Regions from separate parts of the Cohnella abietis genome, predicted to be linked through region 2. Evidence: a T-box and tRNA genes for the amino acid it is inferred to sense, from the RefSeq annotation. Region 2 holds a T-box; the other regions hold tRNA genes.
The links. The T-box of region 2 lies ahead of argS (arginine--tRNA ligase). A T-box ahead of a tRNA ligase gene usually reads a tRNA of that ligase, here a tRNA-Arg.

Region 1 (7,455 bases), 1.6 Mb from region 2:
CAGAGGAGCCATCGAATAAACTTCTTATGTCCGCGAGCATTCCTTCATCATCACCCTTCATTTTCCATCCTTTGTATATTGCCCCAAGCCATTCGGATCATACGCTAAAGTGTGCACGAATCGAATATGCGACTTAAGATGCTTTTGTGGGCAACCTTTGGTAAAATGAGAAGGATTCAGTTACTGGGAGGCAGAAAAATGAGATCCGACGGCAGACAATACCGTGATCTGAGAAATTTTGCGGTCACGCTTCATCCGAATAAATACGCAGAGGGCTCTGTGCTCATCGAAGCGGGAAATACGAAGGTGCTATGTACTGCATCTGTAGAAGAGAGGGTTCCCCCGTTTCTGAAGGGACAGGGTAAGGGCTGGGTTACGGCTGAATATTCCATGCTTCCTCGTGCAACGCACACTCGTAATCAAAGAGAGGCGGTAAAGGGTAAGCTGACTGGACGTACGATGGAAATTCAACGTCTCATTGGGCGTGCTCTCCGTTCAGTTGTAAACCTTCATGCCCTTGGTGAAAGGACGATTACTCTCGACTGCGATGTGCTCCAAGCAGATGGGGGAACACGGACGACTTCCATAACGGGTGCATACATTGCATTGGCGTTAGCGATACATAAGCTTGCAGGAACTCATTCCTTCGACAAATACCCGCTTACTGATTTCTTGGCTTCCATTAGTGTTGGAGTCATTCAAAATCAGGCGGCAGTGGACTTAAACTACGAAGAAGATTCCAAAGCTAAGGTAGACATGAATGTAGTTATGACCGGCGAAGGCCAGTTCGTAGAAGTGCAAGGTACAGGGGAGGAAGCTCCATTTACTCGTGCTGAGCTCGATAATATGCTTTCACTAGCAGAAGAAGCGATCTATAAGCTCATTCAATTGCAGAAGGATACCTTGGGTGCTGCTGGAGAACGGATTGGCGGAGGAAAAGCATGATTTCGGAAGGTAGCACATTACTAGTCGCTACTCGTAATCGAGGTAAAGCGAAGGAGTTTCGCGAAGCCTTTCAGCAAATCGGGATAACAGTGAAGGATTTGTATGAGGTAGAAGGTATTCCGGATATCGAAGAGACCGGAGAAACCTTCGCTGATAATGCCTACTTGAAAGCAAAAACAGTAGCAGATATTCTAGGCTTGCCTGTGCTTGCCGACGATTCCGGGCTGTGCGTGGATGCTTTAGATGGAGCTCCAGGCGTATATTCTGCTCGTTATGCTGGTGAGGAAGCTAACGATGAAGCTAACAATGCGAAGCTGCTTCAGGAGCTAAAGAGCAGGGTCGAGGGCTATGCTCAGTCAGAGCAAGACGTTTCTGAACAGGATTCGGTACCTGCTCCAGAGCTGTTAAGCTCTGCTCGGTTTGTATGTACGCTAGTTCTATACGATCCGCAAGACGGGAGTAAGCTTGTGGCTGAAGGTACGGTGGAAGGTCATATTCTTCGAGAGGCACGCGGAAGCGATGGCTTCGGATATGATCCATTGTTCTGGCTTCCTGCGCTTAATCGCAGCATGGCAGAGCTATCATTAGAGGAAAAAAATGCGATAAGCCATCGCGGACAAGCTTTACGTCGATTGCTTGAGCTAATTGAGCGATAATGTTGCTTTATAAAATCCTCCAAAACCATTTTTTTAATGGGGTTGGAGGATTTTTATATAAGTGTTGCGGGGCAATTAGGGATGCTTATCTAATATACCTGATCTCCAGGGCAAACAAATATTAGCTCGAATTCGTAGCTTCACTTCTCCATACTAATTAACAGCACAATCTCATACGCGTCCTCTCTTCGCGGTAACCCCTCGAACAAAGGGGCTAGGGAAACGGCATGAATGGTAGGAGATATACAGAAATTTCGAGCAACGAGGCTAGGGAAGGGGCACGAATAGAGTGAGGTATACGAAATATTCGAGCAACGAGGCTGGGGAGAGGCACTTTTGGAGTGAGGTGTACGAAATATTCGAGCAACGAGGCTGGGAAGAGGCACTTTTTGAGTGAGGTGTACGAAATAATCGAGCAACGAGGCTGGGGAGAGGCACGACTAGAGTGAGGTGTACGAAAAATTCGAGCAACGAGGCTGGGAAGAGGCACCTTTGGAGTGAGGTGTACGAAATATTCGAACAACGAGGATGGGGAACGGCACGACTAGAGTGAGGTGTACGAAAAATTCGAACAACACGGTTTGGGAGAGGCACGACTAGAGTGAGGTGTACGAAAAATTCGAGCAACGAGGCTGGGAAGAGGCACTTTTTGAGTGAGGTGTACGAAATATTCGAGCAACGAGGCTGGGAAGAGGCACCTTTGGAGTGAGGTGTACGAAATATTCGAACAACGAGGTTGGGGAGAGGCACGAATAGAGAGAGGTGTACGAAAAATTCGATCAACAAGGCTGGGGAGAGGCACGAATAGAGTGAGATTTACGAAATATTCGAGCAACGAGGCTGGGGAACGGCACGAATAGAGAGAGGTGTACGAAAAATTCGAGCAACGAGTATCGTGAGGTCGGCAAACAAAAACCAGTCTAACACTTACTCGTGTTTGGACTGGTTTTCTTTTTTGGGATTGAATAGCCTTACTAGATGGTCTCATAGTCTAGCCGAATCAGCTTATAAAACAAGCTTCACTTTATAGTGCCTCAGCCAAAAATCCATTTGCAGCAAATAGGCGAATAGCTGTGGGCCGGACATGAGCTGTCCGAACCAGGGGAGGTGGGAGTTGGTATCGGATGCTGAGGCCAGCTCTCTAATTTTAGGTACATTGATAAGAGGCAGCAGGGGGCAGCTTGGATCATCAAGCCTTTCTAATAGCTGTGTCCGGACAGCAGTTAAATAGTTAGGGTTGTGGGTCTTGGGATAGGGACTTTTTTTGCGATACAGCACATCTTCTGGAAGAACACCCTCCAGAGCCTTCCGTAAAATACCCTTTTCACGGTTCCCAGCAATTTTAATGTTCCACGGAATATTCCATACATATTCGACAAGTCTGTGGTCACAGAACGGTACTCGTACCTCAAGGCCAACTGCCATACTCATCCGGTCTTTACGATCAAGCAGCGTAGGCATGAATCGTGTAATGTTCAGGTAGGACATTCGGCGCATTCGGCGTTGTGCTTCGTCCTCTCCGGGTAATTCAGGAACCTCTGCTACAGCCTGTGAATACCTGTCAGATAAGTATTCGTGTGGACGAAGCTTCTCCCTTAGCTCAGGAGAGAGTATGCTGGCTCGCAGGTCTGTTGCTAACGACCATGGAAAAGTATCTGCTTTCAGCGCTTCTTCCCGGTGAAACCAAGGATAACCACCGAATATTTCATCAGCAGCTTCTCCTGAGATCGCTACGGTTGCCTCCTTCTTAATTTCTCGACTAAATAAAAACAAAGAAGCATCAATATCAGCCATACCCGGTGTATCCTTAGCAAGGACAGCAGCTTCGAGTGCGTTAACTAACTCGGGAGTATCGAATTGGACAGGGTGATGAACTGTCGATAAGTGGTCAGTCATACGCTTAATCCAAGGTGCATCTGAATTGGGCTGAAAGTCATGCGCTTTAAAATGCTTATCATTATCGACGTAATCAACTGAGAAGGTGTGCACGTTTCCTTGATTGTTCTGCTTGTAGTAGTTTACTGCTAGTGCAGTTAAAGCACTGGAATCCAAGCCTCCCGATAGCAATGTACATAATGGAACATCAGATACAAGCTGCCTCTCGACCGTATCTTTGAGCAAAGCGCCAACCTTGTCGGCAGTTTGAGCCTCATCCTCCTCATGCTCGTTGCTTATTAGCTTCCAATAAGCGGATATTCTCATCCCATTCCGATCGTACTGAATGAAATGTCCAGGCTTTAATTCATGAAAATTTCGCCAAATTCCGTGTCCAGGAGTTCGAGCAGGTCCAATAACGAACAGCTCGGCAAGCCCCTCAGCGTCGACTTCAGCCGGAACGTCTGGATGAGCCAGTATCGCTTTGGGCTCCGAGCCAAAGATAAATCTACCCTCTTCTCTGCGATAAAACAGAGGCTTTACCCCGAGTCTATCCCGAGCTACGAACAGCTTTTCTTCATCTGTTTGCCAGATTGCAAAGGCGAATATCCCGTTCAGCTTCTCTACACAGCCCGGTCCCCACTCTACGTAAGACAAAAGCAATGCTTCTGTATCGCATGTCGTGCGGAAGCGATAGCCCAAGCCTTCTAGCTCTTTCCGAAGCTCCGGGGCATTGTATAGCTCTCCGTTATACACGATTACGCAATCGTGATTATCCGCGTCTTTGGCGGGTCGTACCATGGGCTGTGCTCCATTAGCAGGGTCCATGACAGACAATCTACGGTGGCCGAAGGCGCAATGCCGGGAAAGCCATGTTCCTGATGCATCCGGCCCTCGGAGCTCCAGTGTTTCGGTCATTTTCTCAATAGCATCCGCCTGAGTTGTCAAATCCTTTTTCCAGTCTATCCATCCTGTAATTCCACACATGTGCCTTCAGCCCTCCTCTAAGCCTAAAAACCGATCAATAAGATGGATATGCGAAATTAGGCATAAAATGTTTGTCCGCAGGGAGAAAATACGTAAAGAGTAACGGTCACTACCGACGGAGGGAGAAAGCTAACAAAATGAACGATAACATTCAAGCTTATGATTCGGAGAAAAAAACTTATTATGTATCGGTTGGAGCGGGACAGGTGCTGGAGGATAAGGAGGCGGCAGCCTTCGAGCTATCGATTTATGCCAATGAGGCGGAGCTGGACAAGCTTAAGGAGCTATTCGAGGAAACTCAGGACGCTGATGAAGACGAGGCTTTTCATTTCAGTGGATTGCCAACGGTAAGTGACTCGCCAGAGAATGATACATACGATGCGTTAATTAGCGATATTTATCGGATGATCTATGAGCTTGGCACAGATGAAACAAAGCGACATATTGAAACGATGGATATTTTGTAAAAGTGGGGAGGCTGGATCATTAAATGGTGAACGTACGAGAAGCTCAATTTCGCAGAAGGCTGGATCGTGGAGGGCAATATTTTGCTGAAGTGGAGGTGTTCACTGATCATCATCGAGACCCGCAGCTGTTAGCTTACTTTCGTAATGGTTCCAAAGGTTCTTATTCACTCGTAAGACTAATAGCCAATAATGCCGACTATGAAATCGATTGGTTTGATAATAATCTACATTCCGCATTTGAAGATTTGACGAAGCCAGTATCCTCTTCTTCTGACCATATGGAGGCAGACGAACGGAATCAATTCGCTGCCCAAATATTGGATTTCCCTGGTGTGTCAGAGGCATTAGAAAGGAATTTGTAACAGATAAGAAAATTGCAAACCTGGGAGGTGAAAAAAGAGATGGCGGATAAATTTAAGAAAAACAAAGGAAATCAAATGGCGAAAAAAGGGGAAGAGTTCGTTGAGCAAACTTTAAAGAACAATACCTTTCATCCTGCACAGAACAGCCCGGCTAACCCTCATAATCGTTAGAGATCGCCTTAATTAACGAATAAGCTGCCATCTTTATAAGGGATAGCAGCTTATTTGTGCTGGCTGGCTTACTTGTTAATCAAGAGTTCAGCCACTTGACCATATGCCAGAAAGGCTTATGCCCTATGGTGATTTCCTTGTCGGCTTCATAGCCTAGCTTCAGGTAAAGGGAATGGGCGCTTTCATTATCTTTATCTACGTTAAGTGCAATTTTAGTGTAAAATCTATCGAATGCTCTTTGCTCGGCAGCAGATATAAGCTCTTTAGCGAAGCCTTTTCCTTGGTGCGCAGGATCGACCGCTAGAGCATCAATGTAGTATTCGTCTTTATCGGCCTCTTGGTCAATGATAATGGCAGCGTCACCGTTGGGACTTAATTGCTTCAAATGCTCAATTATAGGCTCGTTGAGCTGGTCTGCGTCGCTGCCATGGTAGCATAGGATCATACCAGCGGGCTTGTCCTCGATTTGTTTAACGAGTATGCATGACGAGCTGAAACGGTTGCCATCGGCCGCGATAAAGGCTTCTAACTGCTTGAGAACGTCGGGTTCAGTCGTTGCGCCAGTCAACTGATAGGCAATGTCCTGTATAGCTAATAAAATGAGTTTAGCAATAGGGGCAGTATCTTGGGTTGTTGCAGATTTAATTGTAGTCATAGGCTCACCTAAGCTTCTCTAAATTTGAAATAAAAAAACCGCCAAGCGGCGATTTACGACGGTTGACGGGCTCGTTTATAGAAATATGGCGTCCCAGGAGGGATTCGAACCCCCGACCGACGCCTTAGAAGGGCGTTGCTCTATCCAGCTGAGCTACTGAGACACGCGAGAACTAGCATAACATATTATTTTTCGATAAGCAAGGATTATAATTCCAAAATATATTTATTAAAAGAAAAAGGGCTGGATAATGCTCCAGCCCTCAATGCTTGTACCATAAGAAAGCATAAAAATTGCCGTTTATTTTAATTATTTAAGCTTGAAGTATGTGAGGTAATCATCTGAGTTATTGCTCGATTTGTTGTCTTTAGAAATAACGAGATAGTTCTCTGCATTCTTATAAATTGGGAGGATGAATTTACCAGAAGCGGAGAAACTAGCAGATTCCCCAACCTTTAATTTCCTTAAATCCGTTGCAGTGTCAGTCGCTCTACCGAGAGAGCCATCAAATCCGGAAGTATTGCCACCGATAATACTGCTTTTCTCAGTTGTTTTTACACCCCAGATGGAAGGTTTGAAATAAACATTTAAGTATTCATCTTTATTTGAAGATTTAACTAATTTTGCGTTGTTAGCAGAAAATTTAATTGTAACTAGTAGATAGTCAATGGCCGCGTTTGCTTCTGGTTTTCTGAAGCCCAATTCTTGGATTTTATCTCTCGTGATTGGCTCTGTTTTCGTAACCGTGTAGCTGTAGGTTACTGATGTTTTAATGAAATCTTTTTTATCATTGGACTCATAGGAGTAGCTATCATTGAAAGTAAGGGTTTTGCCGAATGGAACTGGCTTGTCAAATGAGCCTAAGTTTCCTGTGGATACTGGTGCGTTATCATCCGAGTTGTCGGAGCTTGAAGAGTTATTCGAACCACTGGAATTAGAGCCACCGGAATTGGAGCTGCCAGAATTGGAACCGCTATTGCTTGATCCGTTAGAACTATTTGATGTGTTATCTCCGTCTAAGTAAGGGATTCCGGATTGGTCGCCGCCGCTATTGATTGTAATAGTCGTCGTTTTTGGGTTCCAGTCAACTTCTGCACCGAGGGCTTCGGATACTGATTTAAGTGGAACGTATGTGGAGCCATTGTAGACAAGGGCTGATAAATTATTGCCTTTTGGGTCTTTTGGCTGCCAAGAAGAGCCATCTAGAACGAATTTAATATTTTTATTTAATGCTGCCGTAATATTCTGTATTCCATTTGATGCTGTAACTCCGACTGTCGTGAATACGAGTGAACACGCTAATAATGTTGATACGAAAACTGATTTCTTGATCTGCA
Region 2 (7,455 bases):
AGGACATCGCGTTAAAGTCGGCGTTATTGATACAGGGGTCGACTTCACTCATCCTGATTTACGACATTCCCTAGAGCGAGGCATTAACCTGCTGCATCGAATGGCTCTGCCCCAAGACGACAATGGACACGGAACCCATATTTCTGGCACAATCGCGGCGGCAAATGAGCTGCAAGGAATGATCGGCGTTGCGCCTCGCGCTTTAATCCATCCCATCAAAGCATTCGACCACAATGGGACAGCATTCGTATCTGACATTATTCTCGGTATTGAGTGGTGCGTTCACAATCAGATGGATGTCGTTAATATGAGCTTTGGCATGAAAACCAAAAGTAGATCTCTGCTTAACGCTGTAAACAATGCCTATCGCTCAGGCATATTAATCGTTGCTTCATCAGGTAATGACGGCAGCATAGGAACGATTGATTATCCGGCTCATTACACTAAGACTATTGCAGTAGGCGCAACTAACCAACAAAGTCGGATTGCATCCTTTACCAATCGAAGCAGTCTCATAGATATCTATGCCCCCGGTGACCGCATCGTTTCTGCGTGGTTAAGGGGCAAGCATCGCGAGATGAGCGGCACCTCTATGGCAACCTCCCATGTTACTGGAGCTATAGCCCTGCTACTATCTCTTAAGCCTGGTTTGACGCCTGGACAAATCAAATCCATCATCAAAAGGTCTGCCAAGCCTTTGCGAAATAGCAGAAAAGCCCCCCGAATGGCCGGGGAGCTTAACGTGAAGCGTATGATTAAAGCTGCAGATCTTCTCTGAAATTACATTTTATCTGGTGCTGATACCCCTACAAGGGCAAGCGTATTAGCAAGGGTGATCTGAAGTGCGGCCAGCAATTGCAGTCTAGCTTGGCTCTGCTCTACATCTTCAGTGATAACCCGCTCCGCCTTGTAATAGCTATGGAACAGAGAGGCTAGCTCGTAAACATATCGAATAATGGTATGTGGTGCATATATGCGAGCTGCTTCTGCTATCGTCTCTGGCAGCTCACCTATTTTCCTCAATAGATCGAATTCCTGCTCAGTGACGAGCTTGGATATTGTCGCGTCCTGCCATGGCCGTATAACAATTCCTTGCTCCTCCGCTTGACGGAAAATGCTACAAATACGTGCGTGCGCATATTGAACATAGAACACGGGGTTTTCATTGGACTTCGACACCGCGAGATCCATATCGAAATCTAGATGGGAATCCATACTCCGCATAGTGAAGAAGTAACGGATGGCATCGACACCAACCTCATCCATGAGATCCTCCATCGTTACCGCCTTACCCGTCCGCTTGGACATCTTAACCTTCTCACCATTTTGGAACAGACTAACCATCTGCGCAATAAGCACGGTGAGCTTTTCTGGGTCGTTGCCTAGTGCAGCCATAGCCGCTTTCATCCGGGGAATGTAGCCGTGATGGTCTGCGCCCCAAATATTAATCATCTCATCATAACCCTGCGCATATTTCCCCATATGATACGCAGCATCTGGTGTCAGATAAGTGTAGCTTCCGTCATTTTTCACGAGAACCCTATCTTTATCATCGCCAAAGGTCGTAGAGGACAGCCAAACTGCACCATCTAGCTCATAGACGTGACCTTGGGCCTTCAACGCATCCAGCACAACGGTTACTTGATTATTCTCATATAACGAGCTTTCGCTGTACCATTCGTCGAATTGAACGTTAAAGCGCGCTAAATCGCGTTTGATTTTCGCCAATTCCTTCTCAAGTCCATATGTCCGGAAGTAATCAAAGCGTTCCTCGTCACTCAAGCTGAGTAGGCGATCGCCTTCCTGCTCCGCCAATTGCTTGGCAAATCCGACAATATCCTCACCATGATAGCCGTCCTCCGGCATCTCAACTGCCTGTCCCAACGCTTGGCGATACCGAGCCTCTATAGACTTAGCAAGATTATTGACTTGGTTGCCCGCATCATTAATGTAATATTCGCGTGTAACATCACAGCCCGCTGCCGAGAGTACGTTGCATAGTGCATCCCCTACTGCCGCTCCCCGGGCATGACCTAGATGCAGACTTCCTGTCGGATTTGCACTTACGAACTCTACCTGAACCTTCTTACCTTGTTTAGTAGCGGCGTTCCCATATTGTTTACCTTGAGTTAATACCTCACCAATGATGGGATACAAATAGCTCTTGTCTAGTCGAAAATTAATAAATCCTGGTCCCGCAATTTCAGCGGACTGAATGGACGCTCGTCCAGTGCCCAGCTTTTCAATAATAGCCTCTGCGATTTGCCGAGGATTTTTCTTAGCGATCTTCGTCAATTGCATAGCTAGATTAGTCGCTAGATCTCCGTGTGTTTTGTCTTTCGGCACTTCCAATGTAATGGTTGGGAGCTCATCCTTCGTCGCTACGAGTCCCGCTTCCAAAGTTGCGTCCGCAAGTGCCTCTTTAACGGCAACCTGCAATTGTTCTAATATACTCATCCTGCTTGTTCCTCCTGAATATCGAGTCGGACATGAAAGCTACCGACTTCTTGATCTTGCATGAGCAAGTCGTATTTCCATTCAATAACGCCCCCGGAATCCGATAGTTCTATTTCCAGAAGTGACGTTAAAGCTTCTACATCATGAGAACCATATGGGGTTTCCATCTTACCCGGTAGGGTAGCTCCCTCACGAAAGCTCTGCTCTAGGAAAATGGTTCCTCGTCTCCTGAGCCGTATTTCATTCTCGTGGACGAAAAGGGTGTTAATCGTTTCAATCCCATTCTCGTCAGGCGGCTCCCGATAAATAAGCGTCCATCCCGAGCGAAGCTTGTATAGCTCTCCTGATAGGATGGATTGCTGCGCGCCTTCCTGCTGCCAGCTTTGGAAGCTAACGGTCACGCTTCGTTTGTCCGGCATTTTCTCATCTCCCACAATCCCTTTACTCTTGTTATAACTATATACAGATCGGTTGGTCAATTCAAATGATGATTTTGTTTGTTGCATAGAAATAGAAGAGATGGCTATAATGAATGAAATAATTAAAAGACGATGAACGAGAGAGTAGCTCATAAAATCCGGAATTCAGCGAGTCGGGTAGGTGGAAGCCGACAACGGGTTATGGGTGAAGCGCACTCGGGAGTTGGCTTCCTGAACATGAAGTAGGGAAGCCCGGCCTTATGCCGTTAACCCTATGAGTGGATTCCCTATGGGAATACCAATAGAGTGGTACCACGGAATCATCCTCCGTCTCTTACGAGACGGGGGATTTTTATATTTTCAAGGAGGTTTGTACATTATGCTCATTAATATCGCTGCTCAGCTTATCGCACCGCATGTTGGTCTATCCCCATCTGAGCTGTCTCCTAGGCTAGAATATCCTCCACAGAAGGAAATGGGCGACGTTTCATTGCCTTGCTTTACATTTGCTCGGGAGCTTAAACAATCTCCTCAGAAGATTGCTGGAGAGATTGCTGAACGGATTAATGCCAGCCAAACCGATATTGTTGCCTCGGCTACAGGCGGTTATTTGAACCTTAACTTCAAATCTGTGAAATTAAAAAGCGATATTGCTTCAGCCGCAAGCCAAGTGAACTATGGCCACTCGAGCATCGGGATGGGTAAACGTGTCGTCGTCGATATGTCATCCCCCAATATCGCCAAGCCGTTCGGTATTGGACACCTGCGCTCTACCATGATCGGCAATGCCTTAGTTAATATTTATCGTGCGACCGGGCATGAGGTCATTAACGTCAATCACCTGGGGGATTGGGGTACTCAGTTCGGCAAGCTGATTGTCGCATATCAAAGATGGGGCACGCAGGATGCACTCGAACGAGAGCCTATTAAAGAAAGCTTGCGGCTATACGTGAAGTTCCATGAGGAAACAGAAAATCATCAGGAACTTGAAGATGAAGCCCGCGAGGCCTTCGTAAAGCTAGAGCAGGGCGATCCAGAAACGCTCGATCTGTGGCGGTTTTTCGTCGATGAAAGCATGAAAGAATTTCGCCGCGTGTACGCTCGCTTGGACGTGTCTTTCGACCATTTCACTGGTGAGAGCTTCTATAACGATAAAATAGATCCGGTCGTTCACCAGCTTCGGGAGCTCTCTTTACTAGAAGAAGATGAGGGAGCACAGATTGTACGTCTGGATGATCAAGGACTTCCACCTTGCCTCATCCTTAAGAAAGACGGGTCCACCATTTACGCAGTTCGTGATCTGGCTACCGCCCTATATCGGAAGCAGGCTTTGCATGCTGACATTGTTCTGTATGTCGTCGGCTCGGAACAAAGTCTCCATTTCCAACAAGTATTCAGTGTGCTACACAAGATGGGCTTTGATTGGGCTGGACAATATCAGCATGTCCCATTCGGGCTTATGACCGTTAATGGAAAGAAAATGTCCACTCGCAAAGGGAAGGTCGTTTTCCTTGAAGAGGTTCTGGATGAGGCCGTTCAACGAGCGTTACAGATCATTAACGAGAAAAACTCAGAGCTGCCCAATAAAGAGCAGGTTGCAGAAGCAGTCGGGGTTGGCGCTATTATCTTCGGGGATCTGAAGCATCATCGCCAGCTATCCGTAGATTTCAATCTGGAGGATGCCGTCAGCTTTGACGGAGAGACGGGACCTTATCTTCAATACACCCATGCACGTATATGTACTTTGCTCAGGAGAGGGAATTATGACGTTTTAAGCGGTAAATATTCCATAGACGGTTCTCACCTGTCATCAGAATCGTCGTGGGAATGCTTAAAGACGTTATCGCGCTACGAATCTGTACTGCAGGAAGCAGTTAAAGAAAATGAACCCTTCTCCGTGGCAAGATTTCTACTGGACCTGGCCAAAGACTTCAATCGCTTCTACAATTCCGGTAAAATCATCACCGACGACGCAGATGAAGCTGAGATTCTATCCAAATTAAGCTTAGCCGCAGCTGTAGCAAACGTCTTAAAGCATGGGCTTAGCTTGCTAGGGATCAAAGCTCCAGAGGAAATGTAACCATAGTGGATCTATATAAATAATAAATAGCCTCTGAACCCCCGCATTATGCGCGGTGCTCAGAGGCTATTTTCAATAGAGATATCCGATTACTTCACAAATCCTAGCAGCATTTCCCGAATGATCTTCGAAGCGACGATAGGTGTCATCTCTGTAGGATCATAAATGGGAGCAACCTCGACTAGATCGAAGCCGACAACATTTACTCCAGAACGAGCAATCGCATGAACAGCCTCAAGCAGCTCCTTCGAGGTAATGCCTCCAGCTTCAGTTGTGCCCGTTCCCGGAGCGGCTGATGGGTCAAGAACGTCAATATCAATCGTCACGTAAACAGGACGACCTTCGAGCGAAGGTAGCTCCCGCTTCAATGGCTCAGCCACCTCGAACGGATGGAAATGAATGCCCGATTGCTGAGCATATGTCCAATCTTCCTTCGATCCAGAACGAATACCGAATTGGTATATATTCGTAGGACCCATCAGCTCCGCCGCTTTACGCAACGGGGTGGAGTGGGAAAGCGGCTCACCCTCATAATCCTCACGCAGATCGGTGTGGGCATCGAAATGGATAATAGCGAGATCCGGATACTTCTTGTACACCTCTTGAATAACCGGCCAGCTAACAAGGTGCTCCCCACCAAGTCCGACAGGAATCTTGTCGTCAGCGAGCACACCACGAACGAAATCTGCGATAATATCAAGGCTCTTCGCTGCATTACCGAATGGCAGCATTAGATCACCAGCATCGAAGTAAGCCAGATCAACGATACTACGGTCGAGATAAGGGCTATATTCTTCTAACCCAACGGAAGCTTCACGAATTCTACCAGGGCCGAATCGAGAGCCTGGGCGAAAGGATACCGTATAATCCATAGGCATTCCATAAATAACAGCTTTGGAAGCTGCATAATCATCTGAGCTACATATAAACACGTTGCCGGAGTACGCTTGATTTAATCGCATGATGAATCCCCTTTTGTCATAGTTACGACCTTGCCACCAGTATAATCTCCGCCAGCTGTCGACCTTATTTCGTCAAATCCTCAATTACCGACTATATTGTACCAAAAAGCAACCTTTAATTTCTACTTAACAATGTAGATTCATTATTGAAGGAATAGCCATTGGGTTCCTTTTCCATACTAAAGAGGCAACTATTCCCTCCTAGAATACAAAGGGGCTGACCTCATGGACGAAACAACAAGCAAAGTAAAGCCTATCCCATCCAAATGGACAAAGATAAGACGTAGACTTGGCTGGATGACGCTGCTTGCCTTACTGGCATTTACCATTACGGGAAGCTTGCTGCTTCAGTATGCCCCTCTCCCTGTGGGAGCAACAATGCAATCTACACAAATTCTCGATGCAGACGGACAAGTTCTAGCCACTCTACAGGGTGGAGTAAATCGGCAAATCGTTAAGCTCTCTAATATTTCCCCATGGCTCGTCAAGGCAACGCTGGCCGTCGAGGATCGCCGCTTTTACGAGCATGCAGGTGTAGATTTACACGGGCTTGCACGAGCGGCATGGATTGATATTAGACATATGTCCAAGCAGGAAGGTGCAAGCACATTAACCCAACAGCTTGCTCGCAACCTTTATCTTTCCCATGCCAGAACTTGGACACGTAAGCTAAAGGAAGCTTGGTACGCAGCACGACTAGAGCGAGCTTATTCTAAAGATGAAATTCTAGAGCTCTATTTGAATCAAATCTACTATGGTCATGGAGCCTACGGCGCAGAAGCCGCCTCCAGGTTATATTTTGATAAGCCAGCAAAGGAGCTCACCCTTGCAGAGAGCGCCCTATTAGCCGGGATCCCTAAGGGTCCCCGATATTATTCTCCACATCTTCATCTAGCTAATTCGCAAGCTAGACAGCACAAGGTGCTTCAAGCGATGCAGGACACCGACCAAATAACGAAGGAGCAGGCTGCGAGCGCCGCCACTCAGCGTCTGAGCATCCGCCCTCTGCCTGAGGAGGAGGATAGATCAGCTCCTTATTTCGTCGATTATGTCAAAAAAGTTGCTCTTGATCAGCTAGGGATGGACGAGCGGATTATGAATGAGGAAGGTCTGATTATTCGCACAACACTTAATGCGCATATGCAGGAAATAGCAGAGAACACGGTAAAAAAGGGACTTCAAGGCGGTAACCCTGAGCTTCAAACAGCACTAATCGCCATTGACCCTCGCAACGGTTACATTAAAGCTATGGTTGGTGGGCGAAATTACCGCAGTAATCAGTTTAATCGTGTATTCGCAAATACTCGTCAGCCTGGCTCTTCCTTTAAACCTATCATGTACGCATCTGCTTTAGAGAAGCATTCTGTCACTCCGGCAACTAGATATCGCAGTGAGCCTACCTATTTTTATTACGATAACGACCGCAAGATTTATCGACCGAGAAACTATAATGACCATTACTTCAATGGTGAAATCAGTATGCGTCAGGCTATTGCCACTTCTGACAATATTTTTGCTGTCAACACGATTATGCAGG
Region 3 (7,455 bases), 300 kb from region 2:
TAGTGCGCTCCCAGCGGCTTGCAGATCTCCTACATCCGGTTTTCGACCATTTAGTACGCTCGTAGCGGCTTACAGACCAACAAACCTCGCTTTTCCACCAATTAGTCCGCTGAGAACGGCTTACAGACCTCCTATACCCGGTTTTCCACTAATTAGTACGCTGATAGCGGCTTACAGACCAACAAACCTCGGTTTTCCGCCATTTAGTACGCTCTCAGCGGCATACAGCCGAGCTGATATCTTTCGCCCCGTAAATAATAAATAGAATAAACAAAGAAGCTGCACATATGTTGCAGCTCCTTTGTTTGTTTATTAACTACTGCTTCTTTTTACTCACCTAAATAGAACAATCTTTTATCATCCACATCACTCAGCTCCATACTTCCTTTAAGGAGGAGCGGAACATCTCGTCAAGTTGACCGTCGAGCGTTGCTTTGCCTGATTTCATTGATTCGGCTGTTTGCTCATAATAATGCAACCGCTCTTCAAGATATTCGTTGATCGGGCTCAGCCGCGGCTCATAATCCAATTCCTCACCGGATTTCTTACGTATAAGCAGCTTCTGTATTTCCAACCATAGCTCGCTACCTTCTGGTATGAGCCTATCTACGAGCACATCGAATGACATCGGCGGCATTTCGTCATATGTCTCAATCCACTCGCAAGCAAGAACGGGCCGCAGCACATAAAAATATTTCTTGATCCTTACTTGATCTCCTTGCAAGTACATCCGATAGTTTCCTCGAGCCATGTTCAAATAGTGGTACATACAGGATTTTGGCGAAAAAGTTAGTGGAGAAATCTCCCGAAGCCGCTCCATGACACTGTATTGCTCAGAATAACAGATTGTAGATTGCAACCATTCAAGCAGCGGTGGGTTCGACTTGCGATACAAATTCAGAGCCTTGCGCAAATCCCAACCACTGATATCAAGCATGTCACTGATCGGACGCTCGATTACATCCCGCTTATCGTAGATAGATAAATACCAGTCCGGCTGACGAATATATATAAAACGAACATCATAATCACTATCCTGAGACGGAAATCCCCAAGCTCTGCTGCCCGACTCGCAGGCATACAGAATGCGGACTTGCTCTTCCAGTTCTATGCGACTTAATTGTTCTGCTATAACTTCCCGTATGTCTTTCATCTTCTCATTCACCCCTATGTAAGCATAAACAGCTGTCCCAGCACTCTTTTTAATGCCGAACGGCGTTTATGCTAGAAAAAAACCGACTTAATAGCTGCAAAATCCCCTTCCCCACCCTCACCTATCTCAGTAAATCAGCACGTGGTCGTTACATTAAGCAGTACACATTACTTCCATGCTCAAGCGCATTTTTGTTACAATACTGGGCTCATTTGTCATTGATTTAGACTTGGCCCTGCGTCTAACGAGGGAGGTCCAACATTCCCGTTGGCGGGTTGTGCTCGCCTTTACTCTCGTATCTATTTTACTTTTCTGCGTCCAAGTCGATTTCTTCTATCTTTTGCACCATCGATCCGTAACCTTTCGCCGTCTGCGCAATGTAGCTCAGCACAGTATCGCTCCAGCCATAGATATAGAACGTGTTGCTGTCTAGCGGAGGCACCATCGCACTCCGATAAGGTGCAATGTCGATTATGAATGCCTTGACACTCGGGTTGATCTTAGACCTATATTTCAGTAAAGCTTCATAGAATGGGCTTCCGCTATTCTGTTGCTCATCCGTGATGATTACAATTTGATCAACCTTGCGACGCTCTTCAAGCATCTTCCGAATAGGCGCTCCCGTATCTGTACCTCCACGTGTGTGAATCATATCTGCCTGCGTCAGAATGCTATCGCGCCGAGAAGGTCTAGCATCCTCGACCTCTGTGTCGAACAGCCAGAACAGGGAATTGCCCTGTGTTTTCTTATACAACGCCAGCGCGAACACCGAACCAATCTGCAAGTACTCACCATTCATCGAACCCGAAATGTCGAGGAATATCGCTGTTTTGTCCTCCATATCAGGCAGGTTGGAGAAAGTGTATTCCACTGCATCCCTAAGCGCATCCCGTAAGACTGGATTATTAACCTGCCGGAACGCCTTAGCGAATCGGAACGGGAGAATCTTAGCTTTCTGCAAAGCGCGTTGATCGGTTAAACGGCTAGCCGCCAGTTCAAGGTTGTAGCGATCCTCGAAAACACCTGCGCGCTCAAGCGTATTTAAGTGCCTTAGCAAGGCGAAGGTCGGCATTTGTTGAAGCAACGCTTCCCATACTGCTTTTGTAGTCTTAACTGCACCTGTGACTACTTCGTGAGGTAGCTTCCCCGTCTCAATCCAATGCAATTGCTCTACTTCCGAAGCCGCACGCTTTAATTGTTCCAACGCATCCACTTGAGGCAATAATGAGAGATTAGCTTCTTGGCCACGCAAGTAACGGTATAACGCTTGTTGCTTGAGGTCCACTGGCTTCGGGTGAGCTGTTGCAATGGCATCGCCCAAGCTGTAGCCACGTCCCCGACCGTTATACTTTATCGCCCAGTATTCGGACACGCCTGACAGGAAGCGATTCACCTGCCGCTTAACCGCACGACCACCTTCTCCACGACCTAGTCCTTGCATGATCGTCAGAAAATCAGACAAATCAGATGGAATTTTAACAACCTTCAAGAAGATTTTCGCAAACAAGTCAGGTCGGTAAGCGGACAACACGGCTAATCCGAACAAGGGCTGCAATCTCATATACCCTTCATTCCGCGCATAGACAATTGCTTTGGCCATGAACTGTGGGTTGCTCTGCGCCATTGCCTGATGCAGCTCACCCGCTTCAGCTAGAAGCTCATGCTGATCTGCATAGAAGGTATTGCCGAATGTATTCGTCACCAGCGTCTGCACATATTGCTCTTCATCTGAACGTGTGTATGCTGGATAGCCGTCTTTATTTAGGGTTGTCGGTCTCATAACGGAAAAAAGTTTTTTAGCAAAGCTCATCTTAATCGTCTCCTTAATGGAACCGGCGAGGAAAAGGCGGGGAAGGTAAACTGCAGGACTCGAACCTGCCATAATGCCCAAGAAATTTCAGTGCGCTGAGTGCGAAGAAACCCTCCCCGGCGCCTCGCCGGTAATATGTAATTGTAGAAGAGCGAGGAAATGTGTTGAGAAGGCACACGGCACACCAGCTAACCGATAATTACCGTTCCTATACTTTTGAAGTAGCCCTCTCTAACGCCTCGCTCCCATTAAGCTTATAAAGAAATCATTGAGGAAAAGGTCGTAAAGGAACATGCTGCTCTACCATCTGAGCTATCCCGCCTATACAGCGAGAGTTGGACTCGAACCAACGACAAGCCGATTAGAAGTCGAAGTAACCCTTACATACGCCTCAATGATTTATTCCGCTGCTACCTTCCGGTAAAAGCTTCCTGCACTTATCTTCGCTCATTTGGAGGGCCTCGAACATGGTGAAAGTATGACGACTTAGAAAAATCCCCCACGATTTGAATCATAATCCTCTACTTAACCGCTAACTGACGAAACTCCCGAATCTGCCTGCTGCCCCAAGGAGGAATTAGCTTTACGCGCTTCCCGTAGAAACAGCAATCCGATTAACAACGACGCTACGCCAATAATAATTAGCAATGCCCCCATTTCCAAGCTATAGGCGGTTAGCACCCCATTCCGAAATGCCATTCCACGTATTAAACGGTTAAGCCAGTTCATCGGCAACGCCCATGCGGTAACTTGGAAAAACGCCGGAAACGCAAGCGGTGTCAACTGAATTCCCGTAGCGAGGAATGACGGGTACAATACAAGGCTTGTCCGCGAACCCACTTTTGACGCGTCTTTAGCTGAATAACCGATCAATAACCCCATGACAGACAAAGCAAATGAATATACTAACAATGGGATAATAAAAAGATATGGCGCCGCTTCAAACCGCATATTTCCCACTTGTTTTAATAATCCATAGCTTAGGAGCAACGAAAATGTACTCAGAACAGCGTAAGGCACAATTCGAACCCAAAGCTGTGCAGGGGATTTACCGTTTGCAAACAGCTTCCCTTCTTTTCGGAGACGAGGGGCAATGGATCCTGCAGCGCTGGTTGTAATTATTAACACGATAATGTTCACAAATCCAAGAACCATAAAGCCGACATAGCTTGTCGTCGGATTAAACAGCATTCTCTGTTGGAGGGACAGCGGGGATATAAGCCCTTTCGATGCTTCAGCATCCATCCCTTGTTGAGCGAGACGGGTCATCGAAAGAGTCATATTTTCCGTCGTGATAATCTCCTGAATAGCTGTACGAATACCGGTTAGTCCTGAGGGCATCGTGTTATCCATTAAAATCCCGATATTCGAAGACACTCCCTGTAGCTTGCGCAGCTCCAACTGGTCGGGAATCATGATAACCGCTACAGCTTGCTCATTTGCCAGCAATGTTTCGGGATCCATGCGGCTGGCGAATACATTCATGACCTTCATATATTGGGAAGCATTCATTTTAGATACCAACTGCCGCGAATAAGAGCTGTGATCCTCATCAATCACAACTACTGGTGATTTACTGATTTGGTTTTTCGAAAACATTAATCCAAAAAACAAAGCGGCAATAAGCGGGGCGATAAAAATAAAAATGAGAAATTTACTGCCTGCTACGTACTTCCACTCCTCAATTAGCGATTTCATCGAGGTCCACCTCCGCAGTCATACCCGGAAGTAGACCAGCGATTGAGTCTATAGATATTCTGACATGAAACATGCTTAAATCTGCCTGCCCTTTCTCGCGCGTCATACGCAAGCTAGCAAACTGGGGGGCGGCCGAAATCGAAGCGACAACTCCATCGACCTGTGCAGGACGCTTCAGATACGGAAACTGAACATTGACACTTTTATTAACCTCAAGCTTTTGAATTTCACTTTCTTGTACATAGAGGTCTGTGTAATAGACATTCTTTTGCACAATTGCAACTGGCATCCCTTGCGTGAGCTGATCCCCCGGCTTTACAACGATTTTGTTAATTAATCCGTCATCCGGCGAAAGCACATCTGCTTCGCCTCCTTCGGCTAATTTAACCTTAAATAGAATCTCTCCCTGTTTGACGGAATCACCTATAGCCGCGTTTATCTTGACGATTGTCCCGGCACTTTTGTCATACACGATTGTTTTTTGCTCCGCCTCAAGCACACCTTGTTTCCTGCTCTCAGCCTGGCTAACTGCATCCTTACCTTTAGCAGCAAGAAGCGAACCCCCTGCGATAACCACTAACGCTATTCCAATATACAATCCCACTTTAAGCTTCATTGTTCTATCTCTCCCTCTCCATGAATGTTTCTAACTATCCTGCTTTTCGTTTCAATTCATCATGATTTTAGCTGTGCTTTTATACCCTCATGCCCTTATTCCTCCTAAAAATGAAGCTCTAAATATTATGATCATAATATATTATAGTCATCATATTTTAAACCAGTCAATAGCTACGTTTATTCTTACTTCTAGCTGATGAAGGCAAAGGGAAATTGACACCCTTTATTATGATGATTATAATATTTTAAAATAAGTCTATGCCTAATGGAGTGATTTGAGATGCCTTATCCCGAAGGCCATAAGCTAAAAGTTAGAGGCAAGATCATCCAAAGTGCCGCTCAAGCTTTTCGAACAAATGGTATCCGCGACATAAGTGTCCCTTTCATTATGAAAGGTGCTGGCCTAACTCATGGCGGGTTCTACTCACATTTTGACAACAAAGAACAGCTCGTCGCCGAAGCCTGCCGATATGCCATCAGCGATACGCTCCAACTATTGCAAGAAGCCGCGGAGCAACAGAAGCAAGGACCCAAAATCAATGCGGTCATTGATTACTATTTAAGCCAATATCACCGTGATGTGACGGAGATGGGCTGCATTTTACCTGCCCTTTCTGGTGAAATATCCCGTTCGTCAGAAGAGATTCGTCAAATCTTCACCCAAGAGCTGGAGCGAATGATTGATTTTATATCCGATATAGCTGGAATCGATAAATCTACAGGTAGTTTTCTGCTCAGCACCATGGTCGGGACGCTTGTTCTGGCGCGATCTGTTAATGATTCCAAGCTAAGTGACAGCCTCCTAACATCAGGAAAGCAGCATGCTAAAGCGCTAGTTATGACCTGATTTCTTCCAAATCCTACACATCTGTAAAAAGCCTGATTATATTTCTCTCGAAATATTTCCATTTCCCCCAACATTCATCATTGTTACAATAGTCTTAATGACATGTTCGGCAAAGAGTTGGGGGAACACAAATGGCAAAGGAAAGCTTTGATAAAGAAATTCAATTCCTCCGCATGCTATCGCTCGCCGGCGGTGCTTACAGCCGACAGCAGTTCGCAGAACGCCTCGGTATATCCGTACATACGTTTGATAAGACATTACGTAATCTCAAGGAAATTATGAACACTGTTTATCAGCGTCTCCCACAGGATCAAGGAAAAGAGCTATCGGAGGGCCTGCGATACAATTACTACGAGTCTGCCGATCCGCTACTCCTCTTTCTTTTTCGTGCCAAATCCCTAAAGGAATCAGAAAGCATTCGGTTATCCTTAATATTGACGGCGCTGCAGCACAAGTCCCTGACGACCTTAGAGGTGATGGACGCCTGCAGTGAAAATATGCCTGATACTTTTTCTCTCCCTGATGAAAAAACAATTCGTGGTGATCTTAAATATTTAGAAGAGATTGGTGTCATCTTAAAATCTAAGGGTAGTCGTCCCTATGGCTACAAAGCTGCAAATGACTTAGTGACCCGATTATCCGATGATGAGCTTATCGACCTCTATGACTTTGTTGATATTATGGCTAATACGCAGGTTCCATCCGTTCAAGGATACTTGCTGCGTGATAATTTGAAAAAGGCACTCCGGCAGAGGGGCTTGGATGTGACTGTAGTGGAGCCCTACCTCTATAAGTATCACTATCATTCTCGCATTTTGGATGAAGCGCATTTATATACTGTTTTTCTAGCTATTCAGCAGAGAAAAAAGCTGAGTTTTCTTTATCTATCGCCAAAAAGAACGAAGAGTTATGCCTCCAAAAATACGAATCCACTCTTCGAACGCGAAACGGAGGGTGTTGCAGTAATCGTCATTCCCCTTCGTGTCATATACGACCATCAATACGGACGGTGGTACCTCGTTGCTCACAATTCTCGGCAAGGAATTATGAAGTTCAGGATGGAAGGATTAACACAAATCGAGCAAGAGGATACCGTCGAGGAAGCGGAATTTGCACATAAGCTTACTAACTTAGAGGAACAACTGAGATATAGCTGGGTGACCGATACAGGCCGTTCGATGAAGGTCATTGCTCGATTCCACAATCCCGATAGCTTTGGGCCCAACTTTGTTAAGGAACGGGTGCTTTCTCAAGGACAGTGGGGCACGATTACAGAAGAGTCTGATTCTACTTTTCTCTATGAAATTATAGTTAATGGATTATTCGAGA

Region 1: it encodes a tRNA-Arg, which carries the amino acid that the T-box ahead of argS (arginine--tRNA ligase) is inferred to sense. The anticodon was not compared.
Region 3: it encodes a tRNA-Arg, which carries the amino acid that the T-box ahead of argS (arginine--tRNA ligase) is inferred to sense. The anticodon was not compared.

Annotation. Positions count from the first base shown of each region.
Region 1 covers NZ_AP019400.1:2,164,775-2,172,229, forward strand. The annotation lists gene KCTCHS21_RS09060 (spore germination protein) at 1-61, opposite strand, end outside; gene rph (ribonuclease PH) at 199-945, shown strand; gene KCTCHS21_RS09070 (XTP/dITP diphosphatase) at 942-1,601, shown strand; gene asnB (asparagine synthase (glutamine-hydrolyzing)) at 2,607-4,463, opposite strand; gene KCTCHS21_RS09080 (hypothetical protein) at 4,601-4,930, shown strand; gene KCTCHS21_RS09085 (hypothetical protein) at 4,954-5,292, shown strand; gene KCTCHS21_RS31925 (hypothetical protein) at 5,332-5,463, shown strand; gene KCTCHS21_RS09090 (GNAT family N-acetyltransferase) at 5,543-6,118, opposite strand; tRNA gene KCTCHS21_RS09095 (tRNA-Arg) at 6,205-6,281, opposite strand; gene KCTCHS21_RS09100 (stalk domain-containing protein) at 6,428-7,455, opposite strand, start outside.
Region 2 covers NZ_AP019400.1:557,760-565,214, reverse strand. The annotation lists gene KCTCHS21_RS02365 (S8 family peptidase) at 1-778, shown strand, start outside; gene argS (arginine--tRNA ligase) at 781-2,457, opposite strand; gene KCTCHS21_RS02355 (YwiB family protein) at 2,454-2,876, opposite strand; T-box leader at 3,000-3,214, shown strand; gene argS (arginine--tRNA ligase) at 3,256-4,956, shown strand; gene speB (agmatinase) at 5,046-5,918, opposite strand; gene KCTCHS21_RS02340 (transglycosylase domain-containing protein) at 6,144-7,455, shown strand, end outside.
Region 3 covers NZ_AP019400.1:861,489-868,943, reverse strand. The annotation lists gene KCTCHS21_RS03480 (nucleotidyltransferase domain-containing protein) at 371-1,153, opposite strand; gene KCTCHS21_RS03475 (TROVE domain-containing protein) at 1,458-2,963, opposite strand; tRNA gene KCTCHS21_RS30740 (tRNA-Arg) at 3,288-3,374, opposite strand; gene KCTCHS21_RS03470 (ABC transporter permease) at 3,489-4,661, opposite strand; gene KCTCHS21_RS03465 (biotin/lipoyl-containing protein) at 4,645-5,277, opposite strand; gene KCTCHS21_RS03460 (TetR/AcrR family transcriptional regulator) at 5,560-6,126, shown strand; gene KCTCHS21_RS03455 (helix-turn-helix transcriptional regulator) at 6,258-7,455, shown strand, end outside.